3 regions of the Arthrobacter sp. 4R501 genome follow, and region 3 is predicted to be linked to each of the others. Evidence: predicted binding sites of a transcription regulator. Region 3 holds the regulator's gene; each other region holds the start of a gene.
The links. The regulator HrcA, encoded in region 3, represses chaperone genes, less so after heat shock. The targets are predictions, from matches to a motif close to TTNGCACTCGNNNNNNNCGAGTGCNAA.

Region 1 (7,898 bases), on a different contig from region 3:
GGGCCCGACAACTCGCGTTCGAGGGCCTCGACGATCGCTTCGGGGCTCATCTCGGCCCCGGCGGACTCCGACGGAATGAAGGAGTCGCTCTCCAGCTCACTGAAGAGGTCCGGCTCCTCGTAGGGGCCTTGGTTGAAAAGGTCCTGGCTGTACGAGCCCTGACCGTCGGAGCCAGCACCGCCGGCTGTGGTGGCGGCCTGAAGGCTGGCTGCAGTGGCGGCGCCGGGGCTGGTCAGTGCGGCGCCTGCCCCAGGGCTGACGGCAACCCGGCTATCAGCTGCTGGGCCAACCGCTGCCGGGGCTCCCGCGAAGCCCGGGCCTGAACGCGCTGCCACACCCTGCTGGTATGCTGTGGCGGCTGCACGCGCGCGGACATCGGCTGCCTCATTGAGGTCGTGGCCTGCGTGGCCCTTGACCCATTCGAACGTGTATTTCCGGCCGGCGATTTCCCGGTCAAGTTCCTTGAGCAGCTCAACGTTCAGGACGGGTTTGCCGTCGGCCTTCCGCCAGCCCTTGCGTTTCCAGCCCGGCATCCACTTTGTGATGGAGTTGATCACGTACTGGCTGTCGCACAGGACCCTCAGGTCCTCCTCCGGGACGTGGGCGGTGGCACGGAACAGATCCAGGACGGCCATCAACTCGCCCTGGTTGTTGGTGCCGTGCGGCCATCCCCCGGCGCGCCAGCAGTCGTCGTTCACATACCAGGCCCAACCGGCCGGGCCGGGATTTCCTAGAGCCGAACCGTCGGCCGCTGCAGTAATTGTCACCTAACCATCCTGCCAGATTTCGGTGACAGGCCACGGCCACCGGCCCGCCCCAGATGCTCTATCAGTCCTGGTTGCCAACGGGCCTTCGAAGGGACCAAGAGTGATAGAGCAACGCATAGTCCCCGGGAGGCGTTAACACCGGCGGCGGCCCCCACCGTTTGGTGAGGACCGCCGTCGTGCGTCTTACTTGGGGGAAATGGGGACTAGAAGCCGCCCATGCCGCCCATGTCGTCGCCGCCACCCATGGCCGGAGCGTTCTTCTCCGGCTTGTCGGCCACAACGGCCTCGGTGGTGAGGAACAGACCGGCAATGGAAGCCGCGTTCTGCAGGGCAGAGCGGGTTACCTTGACGGGGTCGTTGATGCCGGCAGCCAGCAGGTCGACGTATTCGCCGGTTGCTGCGTTCAGGCCGTGGCCTGCAGGCAGGCCGCGGACCTTGTCGACAACGACGCCAGGCTCGAGGCCGGCGTTGAAGGCGATCTGCTTCAGCGGGGCGTCGATGGCAACGCGGACGATGTTCGCACCCGTTGCTTCGTCACCGGTCAGGTTCAGGTTCGCGAACGCCTTGGCGCCGGCCTGGATCAGCGCAACGCCGCCACCGGCGACGATGCCTTCTTCAACAGCAGCCTTCGCGTTGCGGACAGCGTCCTCAATGCGGTGCTTGCGTTCCTTGAGCTCAACCTCGGTTGCGGCACCGGCCTTGATGACTGCAACGCCGCCGGCCAGCTTGGCCAGGCGTTCCTGCAGCTTCTCGCGGTCGTAGTCCGAATCGGAGTTTTCGATCTCGGCACGGATCTGGGAAACGCGGCCAGCGATCTGGTCGGCGTCGCCGGCACCTTCCACGATGGTGGTCTCGTCCTTGGTGACAACAACCTTGCGGGCGCGTCCCAGGAGTTCCAGTCCGGCGGTCTCCAGCTTGAGTCCGACTTCCTCGGCGATGACCTGGCCACCGGTGAGTACAGCGATGTCGGCCAGCTGGGCCTTGCGGCGGTCACCGAAGCCCGGAGCCTTGACGGCAACGGACTTGAAAGTGCCACGGATCTTGTTGACGATCAGGGTGGCCAGGGCCTCGCCCTCGATGTCCTCGGCAATGATCAGCAGCGGCTTGTTGGACTGCATGACCTTTTCCAGGACAGCAACCAGTTCCTTGACGTTGGAGATCTTGGAGTTGACGATCAGGATGTACGGGTCCTCAAGGACCGTTTCCTGGCGCTCGGTATCGGTAACGAAGTAAGCGGAGATGTAACCCTTGTCGAAGCGCATGCCTTCGGTGAGCTCGAGCTCCAGGCCGAAGGTGTTGGACTCCTCGACGGTGATGACGCCTTCTTTGCCCACCTTGTCCAGGGCTTCAGCGATCAGGGCGCCAATTTCGTCGTCACCGGCGGAGATGGAGGCAGTAGCCGCAATCTCTTCCTTGGTTTCGATTTCCTTGGCAGAGGCCAGCAGCTCAACCGTGACGGCCGCTACGGCCTTCTCGATACCGCGCTTGAGGGACAGCGGGTCAGCGCCGGCCGCGACGTTGCGCAAGCCTTCCTTGACCAGGGCCTGCGCGAGCACGGTAGCCGTGGTGGTGCCGTCGCCAGCGACGTCGTCCGTCTTCTTGGCAACTTCCTTGACCAGCTCGGCGCCGATCTTTTCGTAAGGGTCGTCCAGCTCGATCTCCTTGGCGATGGAAACACCATCGTTGGTGATCGTGGGGGCGCCCCACTTCTTTTCGAGGACGACGTTGCGTCCACGCGGGCCGAGGGTGACCTTGACGGCGTCGGCGAGGATGTTCAGGCCCCGCTCAAGACCGCGGCGTGCCTCTTCATCAAATGCAATGATCTTGGCCATAACGGCAGTAGTCCTTTCGGGACAGTCGTTAAGAATGAACCTCACTGCAGTGCCCGCGACGGACGATCCTTCACCGGCGGCCTCTGTATGCCGCGGCTGGGGATCTCACTCCAGCTAGGTATTTCTCTCGCTCCACGACCGCCGCCAAGCCTCGATGCCGGACAAACCGGACGTTGCTTTAGCAGTCGGTACGTAGGAGTGCTAACTCAATAATTAGCACTCCCTAGGTGAGAGTGCAAGCGAAAGGTCCCCCAAATCGCCCTGTCAGGGCGGCCCGTTCGCCATCGGCGATCAGCCTGCGGCCCGGCCTGCCGCCTCATGGCCGCTGAGAACTGCCCTGTTGTCTGCGCCGTAGGTGAAAACCATGTAGTTGGCCGTGGTGATGTCACCGTTGGCGTCGAAGGCAACTGGCCCCGATTCGCCGTCGTAATTAATGCCTGCCCCGGTCTTCAGGACCGCGAGGCAGTCGGTGTAGGACAGGCACGGCTTGGTGGCCGGGCCCGAGGCCTGCGCGGCGGCCTGCCCGCCTGCTGTCCCGCCGGAGACGGCGATCAGGTTGGCGGCGATGGAGCGGCCGGCATCGTCGTCAGCCTTCGCTGCCGCCAGGACCGCCAGGTTCACGGCGTCGTAGGTCTCCGCGGCGAACGAAAGGTCTTTCAGGGCAGGGTTGACCGACACAAGACGGGCTTGGAAGTCCGCAGACGGCAACAGGCCCGGCACCACTGCACGCGCGCCGTCGAGCGCCTTGGATCCAAGTCCCGAACCGTACTGGGCGAAGGCGCCGTCGCTCAGGATGATGCTCTTGCCCGAAAGGCCCGCGTTATTGAGCTCGGCGATGGCGCCCTGGGCGTCGTCCCTGGCGATCAGCACTACAGCGTCAGGAGTGGCGGCCTTGGCAGCAGCTGCGGCGTTCCCGGCGTCGCCGGGCTTGAAGGCGGTGTTTGAGACAGTTTCCAGGCCGGCGTTCTTGGCGGCGCCGGTCACCGCGGCAGCTACGTCCCTTCCGTAGCTAGAGTCCTGGTGGACCACGGCAAGGCTCTTGGCGCCGCCGTCCTTGGCCAGCTTCACCAGCACCGATGCCTGGGCAACGTCCGCCGCGGCGGTCCTGAAGTAATAGCCGCCGCTCTTGTAGCGGGACAGGCGGGCAGCGGAGTTTGCAGGCGAGACTAGCGGGACCCGGGCAGCCGAGAGGACGTCGATGGCAGCGGCGGCGTGACTCGAATCCGTGGGTCCAATGACCGCGTCAACCTTGGCTGAGGCCAGATTCCTGGCCTGGGCGCCGGCGCCATCACCGGCGCCCACCACCAGATCCACAGGCCTGCCCTTGTGGCCGCCGGCCGCATTGATTTCCTTGATTGCCAGTTGGGCCGCCGCGAGCTGCGAGTCGTTGAGGAAGGCCTGCTTCCCTGTGCTGTCCTGGATCAGCCCGATCCGCAGCGTGCCGTCACCGGATGCTTCAGCGGATTCAACGCGGGCGCCGCCGCCGGCTCCGGCACAGCCGGCCAGTGCCAGCAGGAGGGCCGCCCCTGTGATTGTGCGGACGATTGTTGAACGCAAGCTGCGGTAGATCACTGCGCGGGCCGGACGTTTTCTGCCTGCGGGCCCTTCTCGCCTTCACCGACTTCAAGCTCCACGCGCTGTCCCTCATCCAGGGCCCGGTAACCTTCGCCCTCAATGGCCGACCAGTGCACAAAGACATCGTCCCCGGAGCCGTCCACCGTAATAAAGCCGTAGCCCTTTTCGGCGTTGAACCACTTAACCGTTCCCAATGCCATGATGTTCACTCTTTTCCGTCGTGCCGTCGGTCCCCGTCGGAAGTGTGCCGCTTGTTACGGACCGAAGCCTGAAATCACTCTAGCGACAAGCCATCCGGCGGGCCGAACCACACGGCCGCTCCGGGGCCCAAAAGTTACTCAGGCGTGACCGCGAGACGCTACTGGTAGCCCGGCCCCAGGACAACAACCAACGGCACCTGGAAGTCCTGGCTCTCCACCAGAGTAGGGATGTTCAGGAGTTCGGAGAGTGCTTCGGCGTTGGCCTTCTGCGCCGGTCCTGAATAGAAGATTGCGGATGTCTGCTGCGGAGCGCCGCCCCAGTTCCCCACCTGACCCAGCGTCCAGCCATCGGCCTGGACCATAGAGCTGATGCGTCCGGCGAGCCCGGCCTTACCGGCGGCGTTGTAGATGGCCACGCCCTGGGTCTTGTCCAGCACAACCGCGGAGGGAATGTTACTGGGCGAAGCGCCGGGCTCGGCGTCAGGGCTATTAGAGGGCTTCGGGTCCGTGGAGGCTTCAGCGGTGGCCGACGGTGCCGCGCTTGCCTCGGGGGCCGCGGCCGATTCCAGGCTGGTGGAGGCATCACTGCCGGCCTGGGTGAACCCGAGCTTGGGAAGGATCAGGAAGGACACCACTCCAATGGCCAATGCCACAATCCCCACCGCGAGGATGGGCCACAGCTTGCGGCGGGCAGGCGCCGAGGCCGCACGGTGGACGCCTTGCCGTGAGGCGGACTCCGGAACCTTGTCGAATTCATCCCGAGCGTATTTGGTCATGATGGGGAGACGTCCTTGTTGATTGCTGCTGATGGCTCAGCACGAGCGTGGTCAGGCGTCGGAACCCAGGCGTCGTGCAGTGCGTGCCCGGTGACGCGACGTACGTAGTCTACGCAATCTCTTGACCAGCATGGGGTCGTGGGCCAGTGCAGCCTCGGTGTCGATGAGGGCGTTGAGCAGCTGGTAGTAGTGCGTTGCGGACAGATCGAACAGCTCCCTGATGGCCTGTTCCTTGGCCCCGGCGTACTTCCACCACTGCCGCTCGAGTGCCAGCATCTGCTGGTCGCGCTCGCTCAACGGGGAGTCACGGAGGGTAAAGTCAGCCAGCAAAGAACCGCGCTCCTCCGGCTCCGGCATATGTTCCCGAGCAGGTTCCGCCACGGCACACCCCTTCGCTGGTCTCGCTGAATCACCGGTCAAGTTACAAAATCTCCTCCCCATGCTACGGCGTGAATAACACTGTTGTCATTTGCGCCCCGGCCGGAGCGTCCGGCAACCCTGCGAGAATGGGAGCGTGTTTGAATCTGACGCGCTGTTCGAACTGACGGCGGACCCGGCGGAGGCCGTTGGCTTTGCCGAGATGGCCGCCTTGCCGCTCAGTGAGCTGATGGCTGCCGACTGGGCGGAGGCGCTGGGCCCCGTAGAGAGTGAGCTGCGCGGCGTCCTGGGCTTCCTGGCCGCCGAAGTTGCCGCGGGGCACCGGGTGCTGCCGGCGCCGTCGAACGTTCTGCGCGCCTTCCGGCAGCCGCTGGCCGGCGTGAAGGTCCTCGTAGTGGGCCAGGACCCCTACCCGACGCCGGGCCACGCGATCGGCCTGTCCTTTGCCGTTGACGGGCGGACCCGCCCCATCCCGCGGAGCCTGGCGAATATCTACCGTGAGCTGGAGTCCGACCTCGGCCTTCCGGCGCGCGTCCACGGCGACCTGTCCGCCTGGGCCAGCCAGGGGGTCCTGCTGCTTAACCGGGTCATGAGCGTCCGCGCCGGGGCAGCCGGCTCCCACCGGGGCAAAGGCTGGGAGGCCATCACGACGGCGGCAGTCACCGCGGTGGCCAGCCGGCGCACTTCCGACGGCGGGCCGTCGCCGCTGGTGGCGGTGCTGTGGGGCAAGGACGCGGAGAGCGTCCGGCCCCTCCTGCCCGGGGCGGCGGTCGTGTCCAGCGCCCACCCCAGCCCGTTGTCGGCGTCGCGCGGATTCTTCGGCTCCCGGCCCTTCAGCACCATCAACCAACTGCTGCAGGACCAGGGATGCCCTGGCGTAACCTGGGAACTCCCTCCGGTCCCTTAGCTTAGGGTTACCTTATGAGCACAGTTCCGGCTGCCACCAGCGCCACAAAGAATACACGTCCGCAGATCGATCTCACGGTCATCCGACGGGAAGAACTCTCGCCCCACATGGTCAGGATCGTGGCCGGCGGCAAGGGTTTTGCCGCCTACGTGAACAACAGCTTCGTGGACCGCTACGTCAAAATCGTCTTCCCGCAGCCCGGCGTTGACTATGCCCAGCCCCTGGACCTGTGGACCATCCGCGAAACCATGCCCCGCGAGCAGTGGCCCTTCACCCGCACCTACACGGTCCGCTGGGTGGACACCGAGGCCCAGGAACTCGCCATCGACTTTGTGATCCACGGCGACGAAGGGCTGGCCGGACCATGGGCGGCTGCCGCCAAGCCGGGGGACGCCTTCACCTTCACCGGCCCGGGCGGCGCCTATAACCCGGCGCCTGGCGCTGACTGGTATCTCTTTGCCGGCGATGAAGCAGCACTTCCTGCGATCGCCGCCGCCATCGAATCGTTGCCGGCTGAAGCGGCCGGCCTGGCGTTTATCGAGGTGGACAGCGACGCCAACATCCAGCCCCTTGCGTCCCCGGCGGGCGTTAAGGTGACCTGGCTACGCCGCCAGGGCGCGCCGGCCGGCGCCGGGGACCTCCTCGTCTCAGCGGTGGCCGACGCCGAATGGCCCACTGGCCGCGTTGACGTTTTTGCCCATGGCGAGCGCGGCTACATGAAGCGGCTGCGGGACGTGTTTTTCGTCCAGCGCGGCCTGGAACGGAGCCAGGTTTCGCTGTCCGGCTACTGGGCCCAGGGCCGCGTGGAGGACGACTTCCAGGCCGAGAAGAAACTGCCCGTGGGGAAGATCTAAGCAGGGCAAATCTGAGCAGGGAGATCTGAGCTGTACCTAGCGCCGCCGGGCGCGGCGGCGTTCGTTGCTGGCTAGGCTGCGTGTCAACGGCCGGGCCAGGGTGTCGCCGAGGACAATGCCGGCGGCTGTTCCCAGGACGATCGCGCCGGCGTTGAGCATGCCGCCAGCTCCCAGCAGGACTTCGGATTCCTCGATGGTCAGCACATACATCGAGCGGAAGATGGTCAGTCCAGGAAGCAGGATCAGGGCCGCCGGGACGGCCACCACCAGCTGGGGAGCACCCATTTTCAGCGCCACCACCCGCGCCAATAGTCCAATCACAACGGCCGCGACCGCCGGGGAGAACCGGTCACCGACGCCCAGGGAAGCAGCGCCAAGCAGGACAAAATAACCCACCACGCCCACGGCTGCGGTGGGCAGCAGCAGTTCCCACGAGGTCTGCTCCGTCACGCCGATGGCCATCACTGCCACGGCGATAAGGATCACCAGGACCCAGAGGTCGTAGGCAGGCGGGAACGTCTCCGTGACACTGATCGGCTGCATCCCGGTCATCGAACCCATCACAAAGGCCACCGCGATCCCGGCCACAATCGCGCCGAACGTCAGCAG
Region 2 (7,898 bases), on a different contig from region 3:
CAGCGCCGCGCTGGCACTGGCCGCGGTCGCGGCGAGCATGGGCTGCACGGGACGGCCGACGACGAGGCCGACAGCGTCAAGCTCGGCCGCCGTTCCCGTGATCGCAAGCAGGGCGGTCCCGCCGAGATCGCCGGAGAGCATCGCCGCGCGGCGTACGGCGTCGACGGGCCGATCTGCGGCGCGGGCAACGGCATCCGTCAGCACCCCCTCAAGCGCACCGGTACGCAGTTCACCGAGCAGCACGCCGGCGATGAAAGCCTGCTCGCGCTCGGTGGCTGCCGCCGTGAGCAACCGGAGGGTCGCGGCGCGCTCCGCGGCTGATCCTGCGCCTGCGGTGACGAGCAGCCGATCCAGCGCAGCGTCGAGGTCGGCGACAGTCAGGCTCGGTTCGGCGGCCGGCTCCCCGATGGCTGCTGTCATACCGCGCCAGCCGATCCCAACACGGCCCTGTCGCGGCCTGGCGATGAGCAAGCCGACGGCGGCCGCGATGTCCACGGGCTCGAGCCGGCGCAGCAGATCGGCCAGTGCGTCGATCTTCGCGAGTCGGGAGCGGGTCGACGCGACGGCATCCGTGGTCTTCACGAGCTCGTCTAGCAGCATGGCATCAGTCTGCCACGCCGCCGACGCCGGACGCGTAGGCGGGAAAACCTGGCCACGAATGGTTTGTGGCACAAAAAACCGGCCCAGCCGAAGCTGGACCGGTTCCTTGCGGCTGGGCCCACGCCGGCGAGGGACCCAAGTCGAGCGAAGCGAGACTTGGGAGCCGGTGGGGACTAGTGGCTGTGGCCTGCGTGCTCGTCGTCGTGTGCGGGCTTCTCCACTACGAGGGTCTCGGTGGTGAGAACCAGCGCAGCGATGGATGCCGCGTTGCGCAGGGCTGCACGGGTGACCTTGACCGGGTCGATGACACCGGCGGCGATCAGGTCCTCGTACTCGCCCGTCTTGGCGTTGAAGCCGTTGTTGGTTTCGAGCTCGGCAACCTTGGCGGTGACAACGTAGCCGTCGAATCCGGCGTTCTGGGCGATCCAGCGAAGCGGCTGGACCAGCGCGCGGCGGACGATGCCCACAGCAGCGGCGGCGTCGCCTTCGAGTGCCTTGACTGCAGGGTCCTCGTCGAGGGCCTTCAGTGCGTGGATCAGCGCGGAACCGCCACCGGCCACGATGCCCTCTTCGAGGGCGGCGCGGGTGGAGGACACCGCATCTTCGATGCGGTGCTTCTTTTCCTTCAGCTCAACTTCGGTGGCTGCGCCAACCTTGATGACACCGATGCCGCCGGCCAGCTTGGCCAGGCGCTCCTGGAGCTTTTCGCGGTCCCAGTCGGAGTCGGTGCGGGTCAGCTCGGCGCGCAGCTGGGAAACCCGGGCTGCGACGTCTTCTGCGGAACCGGCGCCGTCAACGATGGTGGTGTTGTCCTTGGTGACCGTGATGCGGCGGGCGGTACCCAGCACCTCAAGGCCAACCGAATCCAGGCTGAGGCCCAGTTCCGCGGAGATGACCTGCGCACCGGTGAGGGTGGCGATGTCCTGCAGCATGGCTTTGCGGCGGTCGCCGAAGCCCGGAGCCTTGACGGCAACAACGTTCAGCGTGCCGCGGATGCGGTTGACGATCAGCGTGGACAGGGCCTCGCCCTCAACGTCTTCGGCAATGATGAAGAGCGGCTTGGAGCTCTGCAGCGCCTTCTCCAGCAGCGGCAGGAAGTCCTGTACGGAGGAGATCTTGCCCTGGTTGATCAGGATAAGGGCGTCTTCGAGGACGGCTTCCTGGCGTTCGGAGTCGGTCACGAAGTACGGGGACAGGTAGCCCTTGTCGAACTGCATGCCTTCGGTGAGGACCAGCTCGGTCTGCGTGGTGGAGGACTCCTCGATGGTGATCACACCATCCTTGCCGACCTTGCCGAATGCCTCGGCGAGGAGCTCGCCGATTTCGTCGCTCTGGGCCGAGATTGCTGCCACGCTGGCAACCTGCGTGCCTTCAACCGGGCGTGCGTTCTCGAGCAGGCGGGCTGCAATGGCTTCTACGGAAACCTCGATGCCGCGCTTGATCTGGCCCGGAGCGGCGCCAGCCGCAACGTTGCGCAGGCCTTCCTTGACCAGGGCCTGGGCGAGCACCGTGGCCGTGGTGGTGCCGTCGCCGGCAACATCGTTGGTCTTCGTGGCGACTTCCTTGGCCAGCTGCGCGCCAAGGTTCTCGTAGGGGTCATCAAGCTCAATTTCGCGGGCGATGGTGACGCCGTCATTGGTGATGGTGGGTGCCCCCCACTTTTTGTCGAGGACGACGTTGCGGCCGCGGGGGCCGAGCGTCACCTTGACAGTGTTGGCGAGCTTATCGATGCCGGCTTCAAGCGACCGGCGTGCAGCGTCGTTAAACGCAAGCTGCTTTGCCATGGTTGTGTCCTTTCAAAGACAGAACCCCGCACTGTTGTTCAGTCAGGGACGGAACAGCAGCACGGGGATCCAAAGAGTTACTTTACGACGATCGCCAGAACGTCGCGGGCGGAGAGCACGAGGTACTCGGTGCCACCGGTCTTGACTTCAGTTCCGCCGTACTTGGAGTAGATAACAACGTCGCCAACGGCAACATCGATCGGAACGCGGTTGCCGTTGTCGTCAAAGCGGCCGGGGCCTACTGCAACAACTTCGCCTTCCTGCGGCTTCTCCTGTGCGGAGTCCGGGATAACCAGGCCGGAAGCCGTGGTCTGCTCGGCTTCGAGCGGGCGGACAACAATACGATCCTCAAGAGGCTTAATAGAGACCGACACTCGGACCTCTCCTTCTACGTCAGCAAATTCATGGACAGTTGAGCTGCTTCGCCGTGGCTGGCAAACCGTCGTCGCGGTGCCGGCAGCAGCCTGGCTGGCAGCTCTTCATGTGTTAGCACCCTCCTAGGGAGAGTGCTAATGATGACTCTATGTATTGGTTAGCACTCGGTCAAGGCGAGTGCCAGAATTATGTCGCCGGCGAACAGCTGTCACCGGCCGGTGAGGTCCTCGAGATCGACGTCCTCGTCGCCGTCGTCCCCTTCCTCAACGGTGCCCCGCCGCAGGTACAGCACCACGGCGCCGCCCACGGCAGCCAGCAGCGAGACCACCAGCAGGATGATGCCGCCTATGCGCGCCCCGGCGTAGAGGCTGCGGATCTCTTGGGCCTCGTCCGTGGCGTCCTGGATGTTCTTGCCGCCCACGGAGTAGACGGTGGCGTTGAACGTGTCCAGGAAGAGGATGATTACCAGCAGCGCGATGCAGACCACGGCCACTGCGGATCCTGCAATCAGCGCGGGGCGGGCAAACTTCACCAGGTCCGGCTTTCTTGCTTGGGGTAGTCCGGACGGCTGGGTGCCTGCGCTGTCTTCCATGCCTTCAACCCTAGCGGGAACTGGCCGCCGGGCTACCTCCACTAGGCTTGAACCCATGGCTCAAGCACCGCAGGACCAGATCGCCCCACTGCTCACGAGTGAAGGCTGGGAGCTCCTGGCGTCCCTGGGCCCGTACCGCGAGGACAAGTCCTTCGAGCTCAACGCGGCTCTCCGCAAGGCCGGGCACTCCCCCGCACTGGTCTCCGCCGTCCTCACCCAGTCCCGGCTGCGCACTAAAGCCGAGCTGAAGTTCGGCGAGTTCGCCCGGAGCATGCTCTTCACGCAGGCCGGGCTGGAACAGGCCACGCGTCTCATGGTTGCCGCCAGGCATGCCGAGCGCTTTGCGCAGGCCGGTATCCGCCACGTGGCCGACCTCGGCTGCGGCCTTGCCGCGGACTCCCTGGCCCTGGCTTCGATGGACATCACGGTCACGGCCGTGGAAATGGACGAAACCACGGCCGCCTGCGCTACGGTCAACCTGATCCCCTTCCCCAACGCCACCGTAGTGCACTCGGACGCCACCACCGTCCCGTTGGACGGGGTCGACGGCGTCTGGCTGGATCCCGCACGCCGTGTCACTTCCACCTCGGGTACCAAACGGATCTGGGATCCTGAGGCGTTTTCGCCGCCGCTGTCCTTTGTGGAATCGCTCGCCGCCACCGGGCGCGCCGTTGGCGTCAAAATGGGCCCCGGCATGCCGCACGAGTCAGTTCCCGCCGGCTGCGAGGCGCAGTGGGTATCGGTGGGCGGCGACGTCACCGAGGTGGCCCTGTGGTTCAACTCCGTGCGCCGGCCCGGAATCCGCCGCGCGGCGCTGCTGCTCGGCCCGCAGGGTGCCGCCGAGCTGACCAGCGCTGAAGATTTCGACGGCGGTCCCGCCGCGCCGGTGGGTCCGGCAGCGGGCTACCTGTATGAGCCCGATGGCGCGGTGATCCGCGCCGGCCTGGTGGCCGACGTCGCGCTTCAACTGGGCGGGCACCTGCTGGACGAGCACATCGCCTACATCTGCGCCCCGGAGCTGGTGGACACGCCGTTCGCCCGCGCCTACAAGGTCCTGGAAGTGATGCCGTACAACGTCAAGGCGCTCAAGGCCTGGGTTAAGGAAAACGGCATCACGGTGCTGGACATCAAGAAGCGCGGCACCTCGGTAACCCCGGAGGAACTGCGCAAGCAGCTGTTCGCCGGAAGCAAGGTGGCCGGGAAGAAGGCAGGACAAAAAACAGCCACCCTGGTCCTGACCCGCATTGGGGAGGACCGGGTGGCCATCTCGGTGGAGCCTGCCTAAGGCAGCGAACCGTCCTGAGACCCGGCCTTACTGGGCGCGCATGAAGTCCTCGGCGGCCCGGACCTGCTCGTCGGTGGGCCGGACACCGGTGTAGAGCACAAACTGCTCGAGCGCCTGGATGGTGGCCACCTCGGCGCCCGTGATCACCTGTTTCCCGGCGGCGCGGGCCGCCTTGATCAGCGGCGTCTCCGCGGGCAGCGCCACGACGTCGAACACAACTTTGGCTGCCGCGATGGCATCTTCAGGGAAAGACAGCGAGGCCACTTCCGGGCCGCCTGCCATACCGATGGGGGTGACGTTGATGATCAGGTCCGCCGTGCCGCCGTCGAGCGTTGCCCGCCACTGGAACCCGTAATGCTCTGCGAGCGCCCGGCCGGTGTCTTCGTTCCGGGCGATGACGGTGACGTCCGTGAAGCCGGCGTCCCGCAGGGCCGCGACGGTGGCCTTGGCCATGCCGCCGGCGCCCTGGACCAGCACCGAGTAGTCCGTGGGCACGGCGTTGCTTTTGAGCAGCTGTTCGATCGCGGTGTAGTCCGTGTTGTAGGCCTTGAGATGCCCGTCGGTGTTCACGATCGTGTTGACCGAATCGATGGCCTTGGCGGAAGGATCCAGCTCATCCACGAGGGCCATCACGTCCTCCTTGTACGGCATGGACACAGCGCAGCCGCGGATTCCAAGGCCCCTGACGCCGGCGATCGCCTGGGCCAGGTCGGTGGGGGCGAAGGCCTTGTAGATCCAGTTCAGGTCCAGCTGGTCGTAGAGGTGGTTGTGGAACCGCGTCCCGTTGTTGCTGGGCCGGGCCGACAGCGAAATACACAGGGTCATGTCTTTATTCAGAATGGGCACCTGTCCATTAAACGCGTTCACCCCAACTGGGTCGCAGTAGATGTCGTTATGGGCGCTCAAAACGACATCTACTGCGACCCAGTTGGGGTGGGTGCGTTCGGTTACGGGCAGCCCGTCCCGGCTGGATAGCTTCCGACGGCGGCGGGTAGCTTCCCCGGGGCTGTCGCCTTGCCTGCCAGCACGGCAACGAGGGCGTCAAAAGCGCCAGGCGTGCGGCCGTAGAGCGCAATCTTCACCGGGGCAGTGGAATCCTGCAGCGGCCACGGCGCATCCAGTGCCACGGCGATGTCGCCCCCAACCGGCCGACCGGCGTAACCGATGAGGCTGACTAGGGGGCCCGTCCCGGTGCCGAGCCCTGCCTTCGCTGCGGCAGCCTCAAACCGCGCCCGGTCCTGCGCTGATCCGCCCGCAATCCGGATGCTTCCCTCAACGATTGGCGCGCCGCAGTGTCCGGACAGCACCGTGACGGCGGCCGCGGAGACCCGCGCCGAGATGTCGGCGCCGCTGCCGGGGGCTGCGCTGGCGGGGGCCGACCCGGCAGGCGGCGACGTGACGCGGCCGCGCCAGGTCATCATGGTGGCCACGCGGACAGCTGCTTCGTCCAGGCGGGCCGCCGGCAGTGTTCCGGCCGCGACAGCGCTAACGATGGCTGCGTGGGCCTGCCCCACGTCCGTGGGCATCAGGAGCAGGTCCGCGCCCGCGGCGAGCGCCGCCGTTGCTGCGGAGCCGCCCGGGTATTGCTGCTGGACTGCGCCCATGTTGAGGGCATCGGTCACCGCCACACCCTTGAAGCCCATGCCGCGCAGCGCAGCATAGGTGGGGCCGGACAACGACGCCGGGACGCCGGGTTCCAGGGCCGGTACGGCGATGTGCCCGGTCATGACCATGGGCATACCCGTGGCGATGGCCGCCCGGAACGGCTTCCAGTCCCGGGCTTCGAGTTCCGCGATGCCCGCGGGCTGCACCGGGAGGTCCTGGTGCGAATCAACGGTGACGGAGCCGTGGCCGGGGAAATGCTTGACGGCGGGCAGGACGCCGGCCTCCTGCATGCCCTGGGAAAACGCCACCGCCAGTGCTCCCGCTGCGTCCGGGTTGCCGGACATTGACCGGGCACCGATGGTGGGATCTGCTGGGCCGATGGTCACGTCCGCATCGGGGGCGAAGTCCACGGTGAAGCCCAGCGACGCGATCTCCGCGGCCAGGGCGCGGCCGGCGTCCTTGGCGAGTGGCGCATTGCCGGCGGCCCCGTAGCTCAGGGCCGTTGGCCATTCGGTCAGGGGCGCACCCAGCCGCGCCACGATCCCGCCCTCCTGGTCCACGCCGATGAGCCCGGGCCAGGGCCTGCCGTCGGCCTTGGCGGCCTGGGCCAGCCGGGCGTTGACAGCAGTCATGGCAGCCGGATCCGCCTGACCACGCGCGTCGAGCGGAATGTTGTCGCCCATAATGATGGACCCGGCCAGATGGAGGCGCTCAATGGTGGAGGCCTGGGCTTCGGCGTCCGTGCCGGCATACACGGGCATCAGCACCTGGCCGGCCTTCTCCTCGACCGACATCGCGGCCACGGCGGCCGCGGCGACATCCTGGTCGCGCTGCTCGGGGCCCCAGCCCAGCGGCAGCAGCCCGGGGTCAGGTGAGGGAGAAGCGGACGGAGGTGCCGTCGTCGGCCGCTCTGATTCCGGGGTTGAGGCGGGCGCAGGGCCGGGGGTCGCCGGGGCGGTGGCGGGAACCGCCGTGCAGGCAGTCAGGGCGGCCACGGCAGCGGCCGCAATAAGGAGGGTGGTTTTGTGAATACTGTCACGGGTCCAAAGGAACAAGGCCATCAAGACGATGCTACCCCTGCATTAGACTTGAACGCGGCGCGTGCCCAGGGATATCTGAACAGTTAGGGGAACGCATGAAGATTGATTTCGCTTCATCGAAGCAATCAACTCTTGGTGTGGAATGGGAGCTGGCCCTGGTGGACGGCCAGACCGGCGAACTGGCATCAGTGGCCAACGAAGTACTCAGCGGCGTGGTCGCCAAGCACCCCGAACTCAACGAAGACGACGAACACCCGCACATCAAGCAGGAACTCCTGCTCAACACCGTGGAGCTGGTCACCGGCATCTGCGAGACCGCAGCCGAAGCCAAGGAAGACCTCAGCCGGTCCCTGGCCGCGGTGCGCGAAATCACCGACCCCATGGGCGTGGAGGTTTTCTGCGCCGGCAGCCACCCGTTCAGCCCGCCGCAGCTGCAACCCGTGACGGACAAGGCCCGGTATGCCAAGCTGATCGACCGCACCCAGTGGTGGGGCCGGCAGATGGTCATCTACGGCGTGCACGTCCACGTGGGCCTGGACCGGCGCGAAAAGGCACTCCCCGTGCTGGACGGCCTGGTCAACTACTTCCCGCACTTCCAGGCGCTCTCCGCGTCGAGC
Region 3 (7,898 bases):
GCGCAAGCTGCTGGAGAAGCAGAAGGAAGGCAAAAAGCGCATGAAGATGGTGGGCCGCGTTGAGGTTCCCCAGGAAGCCTTCATCGCTGCGCTGACCACTGACGAGTCCAAGGACAAGGCCAAGAAGTAGTGATGACAGTGGCCGGCAACACCGGAGGCCCCTGCAATGCCTAGCATTCTTCCACTCGGCGACCCCGCGCCGTCGGACGGTCTGCTGCCCGCCCAGGCAGTGGACGGTGCGGCGGGCCGGGCCTTCGGACTGTACGTGCACATCCCTTTCTGCGCGGTGCGTTGCGGATACTGCGACTTCAACACGTACACGGCCACCGAGCTGGGCGGCGGAGCGTCCCAGGATGCCTACGCCACCACCGCTGTGTCCGAAGTGGATTTTGCCGCCACGGTCCTGCGCGACTCGGGTCTCCCGGACCGTCCGCTGAGCACAGTCTTTTTCGGCGGCGGCACTCCCACGCTGCTCCCGGCGGAAGACCTCGCACGGATCCTGACGGCCGCCGTCGGGCACTGGGGCCTGGAACCCGGCGCCGAAGTGACCACCGAAGCAAACCCGGACTCGGTCACCCCGGCATCCCTTCAGGTCCTGGCCGATGCCGGCTTCACCCGGGTTTCCTTCGGCATGCAGTCTGCCGTTCCCCATGTCCTGAAGGTCCTGGACCGCACGCACACGCCCAGCCGCGTGCCGCAGGTGGTGCAGTGGGCGCGCGATGCCGGACTGGCCGTGAGCCTGGACCTGATCTACGGGACACCGGGGGAGTCCCTGGAGGACTGGCGGTTCTCCCTGGAGACGGCCCTCTCCTACCAGCCTGACCACATCAGTGCCTACGCGCTGATCGTGGAAGACGGCACCAAGCTGGCAGCCCAGATCCGCCGTGGTGAAGTCCCGGGAATCGACGACGACGACCACGCCGACAAATACGAACTCGCCGACCAGCTGATCGGCGCTGCAGGCCTCAGCTGGTACGAGGTCAGCAACTGGTCCCGGACGCCGGAGCAGGCATGCCGGCACAACCTCGCGTACTGGCGCGGGGACGACTGGTGGGGCATCGGGCCTGGTGCACATTCACACGTGGGCGGGGTGCGGTGGTGGAACGTCAAGCACCCCACGGCCTACGCCGGACGGCTCGCTCAGGGCCTGTCACCGGCGGCCGGGCGGGAAACGCTCGACGCCGAAACCCGCGACGTGGAGCGCGTGATGCTTGAGGCCCGGCTCGTGTCGGGACTGGCCACGTCAACGCTGGGCGAGCACGGCCGTCACGCCGTGGCCGGGCTCATTGCCGACGGCCTGGTGGAGCCGCCGGCTGCCTTCCACGGCACGCTGGTATTAACCCTGAAGGGCCGCCTGCTGGCCGACGCCGTGGTCCGCAGGATCCTGCCGGACTGAACCGCGGGTGGTGACTACTTGATCCAGCGCAGGTTGTACTGGTAACGGTGGGGCTGGCCCTTGTTGACATGGATACCTGCGGCCACGGAGAAGCAGGTCAGGGCAATCCAGATCAGGGTGGCGATGACGGCGAAGATGTTTCCGATCACCGGAATGAACACCAGGAGATTGGCCACCAGCGCCGCAATGGTGGGCGGCAGGCTGAAGTTCAGCGCTTCCTTGGATTCCTGGGCGGTGAACGGCCCGCGCTCACGGAAAATCAGGTAGATCAGCAGTGACGGAACACAGCCGAGGATCCCGCCGAAGTGTGCCAGTGTGGCCCACTGGCGGTCTTCGCTGGCCGTCAGGGGCAGCGCATTAGCCGGAACGCCCTGGTACTCGGAACGGCCCTGGCCGCCGTGGTCGTCCCGGTGCTCGCGTGCGTTTTGTGCCACGGTTTTCTTCCTTCGAAAGTGCAATGGTGCTGGGTTGGAGAATGCCGGACTGATGCAACTGCAGCCTCCGCAGTACCAAGAATACTGGTTCAGCCACCAAATGCTGCCGCCAGGAGCCGGATCCGGTGTCAGGGCACCGTCAGGAAGTCGATGACTTCCTCCACTCTCCCGAGGAATGATGCTTCCAGGTCCGCGTAACTGCGGACAGCGCCCAGTAGCTTTTGCCAGCCAAGCCCGATGTCTTCCTTGGTGGAGTGCGGCCAGCCGAACGCTGCCAGGATTCCGGTCTTCCAGTCCTGCCCGCGCGGCACCACCGGCCATTGTTCGATGCCCAGTACAGCGGGCCGGATTGCCTGCCACACGTCAACGTAAGGGTGCCCGACGATCAGGACATTCCCCACCGCGCCGGGGGAGGCCATCACGGCAGCCGCAATGCGCCACTCCTTCGAGTCCGGCACCAGGTGGTCCACCAGGACCCCCAGCCGCCGCCCCGGCCCGGGGCCGAATGCGGCTACCGCCCCCGCCAGGTCATCAATGCCATGCAAAGGCTCGACGACGATGCCCTCTACGCGGAGATCGTCACCCCAGACTTTTTCCACGAGTTCGGCATCGTGTTTTCCCTCCACCCAGATCCTGCTGGCTTTGGCGACCTGGGCACGCTGGCCGGCCACGCGGACCGAGCCGGACGCCGTCCGGCCGGCGGCCACGGGGGCGGCCTGCCTGGGCGCCGGGGGAACGAGCCGGATGGGCTGCCCCTCCAGGAGGAATCCGAAGCCCAGCCGGAAGGACCGGGACTTGCCGCGCCGGTCTTCGAGGGCCACTACATGCATGCCACCGGACTTCTCCACCCGGGTCACCGCTCCCACCCAGCCTGACTGGGCGTCTTCGAGAACCATGCCACGTTCCACGGGGACCTCAGGGAGTTCGCTTCTCACGGGCGCGGTGATCTCCTGCGGACCCCAGTTCTGGTACTGCATGGATTGATTCCGCCTTGCCGCTAGATCCTGGCCCGGAATTTCGCCCGGAGCGGTACCAATGCTAACAACGGGGTGACTCATATTAGACTGTTAGCACTTAGGCATGTCGAGTGCTAACCCTGCAGTGACCACGGATGGAGGTGGAGTATGAGCGAGCCGCGCAAACTCGAAGTACTGCGCGCCATCGTGGAGGACTATGTGCACTCCCGCGAGCCAGTAGGTTCAAAAGCGCTCGTGGAACGCCACCACCTCGGCGTGTCCAGTGCCACCATCCGCAACGACATGGCGGCCTTGGAAGACGACGGTCTGATCACGGCCCCGCACACCAGCGCGGGACGGATCCCCACAGACAAAGGCTATCGGCTGTTTGTGGACCAGATTTCAGCGGTGAAGCCACTTTCCCACGCGGAACGGCGTGCCATCCAGTCGCTGCTGGAGGGCGCCGACGATCTGGACGACGTCCTGGACAGGACCGTCAGGATGCTGTCGCAGCTGACCAACCAGGTCGCCGTGGTGCAGTATCCGCATCTGAGCCGCGCCACCATCCGCCACATCGAATTCGTCCTGCTCGCGCCCCGGCAGGTCCTGGTGGTCCTCATCGCCACCACCGGCAAGGTCGAACAGCGCGTGATCGACATCGGCCAGGACCTCGGCGACGACGCCATCGCCGCGCTGCGGACACACTTCCTCGGATCACTCGCGGGCATCTCGCTGAGCCGGCTGACCCCCTCGCTGCCCGGAGTCGTTTCGTCCGTCAGCCCGGGCCAGCGCGCGGCGGCCCAGGCCCTGGCCCACGGGCTGGAAACGCTCGCCCACAGCAGCCGTGAGGAACGCATGGTCATGGCCGGAACGGCGAACCTCGCCCGCTCCAATGTGGATTTTCCGCTCAGTATCGGACCGGTCCTGGAAGCGCTCGAGGAGCAGGTTGTCCTGCTGCGCCTCCTGAGCGACATGGCGCAGGATCCGAGGGGCGTGGCAGTCAGCATCGGGCGTGAAAACCCGTACGACGGACTAGCGGAAGCCTCCGTGGTGGCCACGGGCTACGGACCAGACAGCACTGCCAAGATCGGTGTGCTCGGCCCCACCCGGATGGACTACCCCACCACCATGGCCGCCGTCAGGGCAGTAGCCCGTTACCTTTCAAGAATTCTGGGTCCGTAACAGCATCACGGTCCAGGCACGAAGAGCAGTGCCGGCAGCCCGCCTGCCGTCAGTACAACAAGGAAGAGATACGAACTTTGAGCAGCCACTACGACGTCCTCGGAGTCTCGCCGGAAGCCACCGGGGAAGAGATCAAGAAGGCCTACCGCAAGCTGGCCCGCACTCTCCACCCGGACGTAAACCCCGGGGACGATGCATCGGACCGCTTCAAGGCCGTGACCCATGCCTACGAGGTACTTTCGGACCCGCAAAAGCGCCGGATCTATGACACCACCGGCAATGAGAACGGCACCGACAACGGGTTCGGCGGCGGTGGATACTCCGGCCAGGGCTTCGCGTTCCAGGACATCTTCGACACGTTCTTCGGGGCCGGCGGCACCTCCGGCCCCGCTTCCCGGGTCCGCCGCGGCCAGGACGCGCTGATCAGTGTACGGATCGAACTCCGCGATGCCGTGTTCGGCGTCAACCGGAAACTCGAAGTGGACACAGCCGTCACCTGCCCCACCTGCAACGGGTCATGCTGCCGCGACGGCAGCCACCCTGTGCGCTGCGATATCTGCGGCGGCAGCGGCCAGGTCCAGCGCGCGGTTCGCTCCATCCTGGGCCAGGTCATGACGGCGGCCCCGTGTGGCAGTTGCGAAGGCTTCGGGACGGTCATCAAGGACCCCTGCAACGAATGCAGCGGCCAGGGCCGCATCCGCAGCCGGCGGTCGCTCACCATCAAGGTGCCGGCCGGTGTTGCCACTGGCACCCGGATCCAGCTCTCCGGGCAGGGCGAAGCAGGCCCGGCCGGCGGACCGTCCGGGGACCTGTACGTGGAACTCCGGGTCAACAACGACGCCACGTACGCACGCGACGGTGACGACCTGCACGCAACGCTGCACATCCCGATGACTGCCGCCGCCCTAGGCACCGAGCTGTCACTGGAAACCTTTGACGGGCTGCAGGAAATCGACGTCAAGGCAGGGACGCAGTCAGGGGAGATCATCACGCTCCGTGGACTCGGCGTGACGCACCTGCGCGGCTACGGCCGCGGGGATCTGATGGTCCATCTGCAGGTGGAGACGCCGGCCAAGCTGGATGCCGCGCAGGAGGATCTCTTGCGGCAGCTGGCGAAGCTGCGGGGCGAGCAGTTCACGGAAGGCAAACTGGCTGCCAGCGGCGGCGTCTTTGCCAAGCTGCGGGACCGGTTCGGTAACCTGTAGCGGTGAGCAATCCCGTTTTCTTCAGCGGTGCCGGGTCGCTGGACGGTCTGGTGCCCGGTGCCCGTTTTGTCCTTCAAGGGCCGGAGGCACGCCACGCCGTGACCGTAAAACGGCTATCTCCCGGAGAGGCGGTGGACATTGCCGATGGCGCCGGAAGGCGGCTGACGGGAACTGTTGTCTCGGCGTCGCCCGCGGAGCTCACCGTGGAATGCTCCGCCCTCGTTGTGGAGGACCGGCCCGACATCCGGCTTGTGCTGGTGCAGGCCCTGGCCAAGGGGGACCGCGATGAACTGGCCGTGGAAACGGCAACCGAACTCGGGATTGATGCCGTAGTTCCCTGGCAGTCCGAGCGATCAATTGTCCGCTGGAAGGGTGAGCGCGCGGCCAAGGCCCACGCAAAATGGCAGTCCGTGGTCATTGCCGCCGCCAAGCAGGCACGCCGCGCCTGGATCCCCGAGGTGCGCGCCGCCGTCGAAACGCCAGGCCTTGCGGCGGCCGTGGCGGCAGCGGATCTGGCCGTAATCCTGCACGAAGACGCGGTCCGGCCGCTCCGGTCTGTCCTGGAATCATGGCAGGGCACCCAGGCTGACGCCGGACCCCTGGAAATTCTGCTCATCGTTGGTCCGGAGGGCGGAATCAGTCCCCGCGAAGTCACCCGGCTTTGCGACGCCGGCGCCGTGACGGCGCTCTTGGGACACCACGTCCTGAGGTCATCCACGGCCGGACCGGCAGCGGTTGTTCTGGCGAGTGATGTACTGGGACGCTGGACAGCACCGGTATCCTGAGGCCGACTGCTGCGCGGGCTGTTACCGGACGTTGAAGTTCCGCGTATCCACATTCAGCTCCTGGCTGGTGCCGGCCGCATCCACCTGCGAAACGCGGAGCTCGTAACTCCCCGAGGACAGGCTAAGGGCAAGCGTAAAGACTCCGGACTGGGCGGCTTCGGCAGCTGCAGTGGTCTCCCCGGTCAGGTAGGGCGCCTTGTTCCCGTTCGCTTCGGCCCGCAGGATCTGCCAGCGGAGTTTACCGCCCGGAACCGTGCTGCGGCCGGTGATCTTGACGCTTCCGCCGGCCAAATCAGTCCCTTCCTGCGGATCGATGATCCACACGGGCGCCACCATTCCGGCAGCTCGGGACATGGGGTCGCCAAGCTGGACGTGGTCGAAGGCAACATAATCGGTGTGGCTATCCACCAGGATCCTGACCTGGATCTGCTGGCCGGAATCGATCAGGCCGGAACTCGCGGCCGCTGCCGTAGCGGTAAAGACCAGCTGCTGAATGGCGCGGCCGGCCATGTCGGCGTCGAGATTGCTGTTAAAGGCATCCTCCGAGACGTCGACGGTAATGACGTTCTTGCCGGAGATGGACGAGGCGAGTTTCTCGGGATCCTGCCAGGGCGTGAAGAAATCCGGGTCCAGCGGCTTCTCGGACATCATGGCCCGCAGGGCGCGGGTCACTGGATTCTCCTGCTCCGGCACGTCCCGGAACTCCCGGTATAGGAACACGTTGCTGTTGCTTCGGCCAATCCAGTAGACCGGGGCCTTATTCGAGGACTGTGTAGTTTCAAGGGGCGCGCTGGTGGAAGGTGCCCCGGGGGAGCCGGTGGCGGCAGCACTGGAGTTTGCCGTCAGGTTGGGCTCAGGGCTGGGGTCCGCGATACAACCGGTGAGAAGGAGGAATGCTGGCAGCAGGCCCAGGAGACGTTGCGGACGAAAACGCGGCGCGACGCGCCTGGCACTGAGGGGGGTCGCTGTTTCCGGCACTCTCGTGGCCTGTCCTTTCCGGCTGTGAAATGGCGAGGCCTGGGCCCCGTGAGCCGGTCCCCGGACGGCTGTGATTTCCAGCATCGCATAGCCAGCTCCGCCAAAAGGACCGAATCCGGGCTGCCGGCCCAACTGCAACGGGAACGATATGAGCCCGAGATGAAGTTGATACCTAATGACGCCACCCGTCCCGCAGTATGCCGGTGACGGGCACCCTCGCCGGGGACCGCCTGACGCCGCCGGGAGGTGCCTCCTGGCGTAAGATGGAAGGACTCCGCTGGCTCCTGCATGCTCGGCAACAGCCCCCCACGCAGCAGCTGGCGCACTTAATTTTTCGAACTGGAGGGGACCACGGGCCTGCGGGCCAGCACCATGACTGAATCAGCGAACGGAAAGCGCCGGCTCAATACTGACCGCGCCGCCGGAGAATTCCCCCATTCACTTCCCGGTGTCCGGACGGAGGTGGTTCTCTTTGACAACTCCGATCAGATGGTCCAATCGCTCGGCAGCCATGACGAGGCCCTGCGCTACATCGAAGAGCAGTTCCCGTCCGTTAACTTCCACGTCCGTGGAAACGAACTGTCCATGAGCGGCCCTGCCAACGAAGTTCCCCGCATCATGCGGCTGCTGCATGAAGTTCGCGGTCTCGTGGCCCGTGGCACAGTCATCAGCCCCGCGGTGTTGCAGCAGCTCGTCTCGTTGCTCCGCAGCCAGTCATTGCAGAACCCTGTGGACGTCCTCACCCATGACATCCTCTCCAGCCGGGGGAAGACCATTCGCCCCAAGACCCTGAACCAGAAGAACTACGTGGACGCGATTGACGCGAACACGGTGATCTTCGGGATTGGCCCTGCAGGTACGGGCAAGACGTACCTCGCCATGGCCAAGGCTGTCCAGGCGCTGCAGCAGAAGGAAGTCAGCCGTATTATCCTGACCAGGCCCGCCGTCGAGGCCGGCGAACG

Region 1: the regulator HrcA is predicted to act here: its motif matches at 2,778-2,804, upstream of groL (chaperonin GroEL).
Region 2: the regulator HrcA is predicted to act here: its motif matches at 2,917-2,943, upstream of groES (co-chaperone GroES).

Annotation. Positions count from the first base shown of each region.
Region 1 is NZ_PJIW01000015.1:107,149-115,046, forward strand. Features, by position in the region: gene CXR02_RS15715 (ribonuclease HI family protein) at 1-767, opposite strand, end outside; gene groL (chaperonin GroEL) at 971-2,599, opposite strand; gene CXR02_RS15725 (ABC transporter substrate-binding protein) at 2,891-4,156, opposite strand; gene CXR02_RS15730 (cold-shock protein) at 4,168-4,374, opposite strand; gene CXR02_RS15735 (LytR C-terminal domain-containing protein) at 4,533-5,150, opposite strand; gene CXR02_RS15740 (DUF3263 domain-containing protein) at 5,202-5,531, opposite strand; gene CXR02_RS15745 (uracil-DNA glycosylase) at 5,665-6,435, shown strand; gene CXR02_RS15750 (siderophore-interacting protein) at 6,450-7,289, shown strand; gene CXR02_RS15755 (threonine/serine exporter ThrE family protein) at 7,326-7,898, opposite strand, start outside.
Region 2 is NZ_PJIW01000013.1:47,047-54,944, forward strand. Features, by position in the region: gene CXR02_RS14045 (ATP-dependent DNA ligase) at 1-600, opposite strand, end outside; gene groL (chaperonin GroEL) at 774-2,384, opposite strand; gene groES (co-chaperone GroES) at 2,462-2,758, opposite strand; gene CXR02_RS14060 (hypothetical protein) at 2,968-3,351, opposite strand; gene CXR02_RS14065 (class I SAM-dependent methyltransferase) at 3,407-4,636, shown strand; gene CXR02_RS14070 (shikimate 5-dehydrogenase) at 4,664-5,482, opposite strand; gene CXR02_RS14075 (glycoside hydrolase family 3 N-terminal domain-containing protein) at 5,584-7,302, opposite strand; gene CXR02_RS14080 (glutamate--cysteine ligase) at 7,377-7,898, shown strand, end outside.
Region 3 is NZ_PJIW01000003.1:37,130-45,027, reverse strand. Features, by position in the region: gene lepA (translation elongation factor 4) at 1-130, shown strand, start outside; gene hemW (radical SAM family heme chaperone HemW) at 167-1,396, shown strand; gene CXR02_RS03205 (DUF4870 domain-containing protein) at 1,411-1,830, opposite strand; gene CXR02_RS03200 (DUF3097 domain-containing protein) at 1,959-2,807, opposite strand; gene hrcA (heat-inducible transcriptional repressor HrcA) at 2,955-3,968, shown strand; gene dnaJ (molecular chaperone DnaJ) at 4,046-5,173, shown strand; gene CXR02_RS03185 (16S rRNA (uracil(1498)-N(3))-methyltransferase) at 5,176-5,958, shown strand; gene CXR02_RS03180 (GerMN domain-containing protein) at 5,980-6,831, opposite strand; gene CXR02_RS03175 (PhoH family protein) at 7,309-7,898, shown strand, end outside.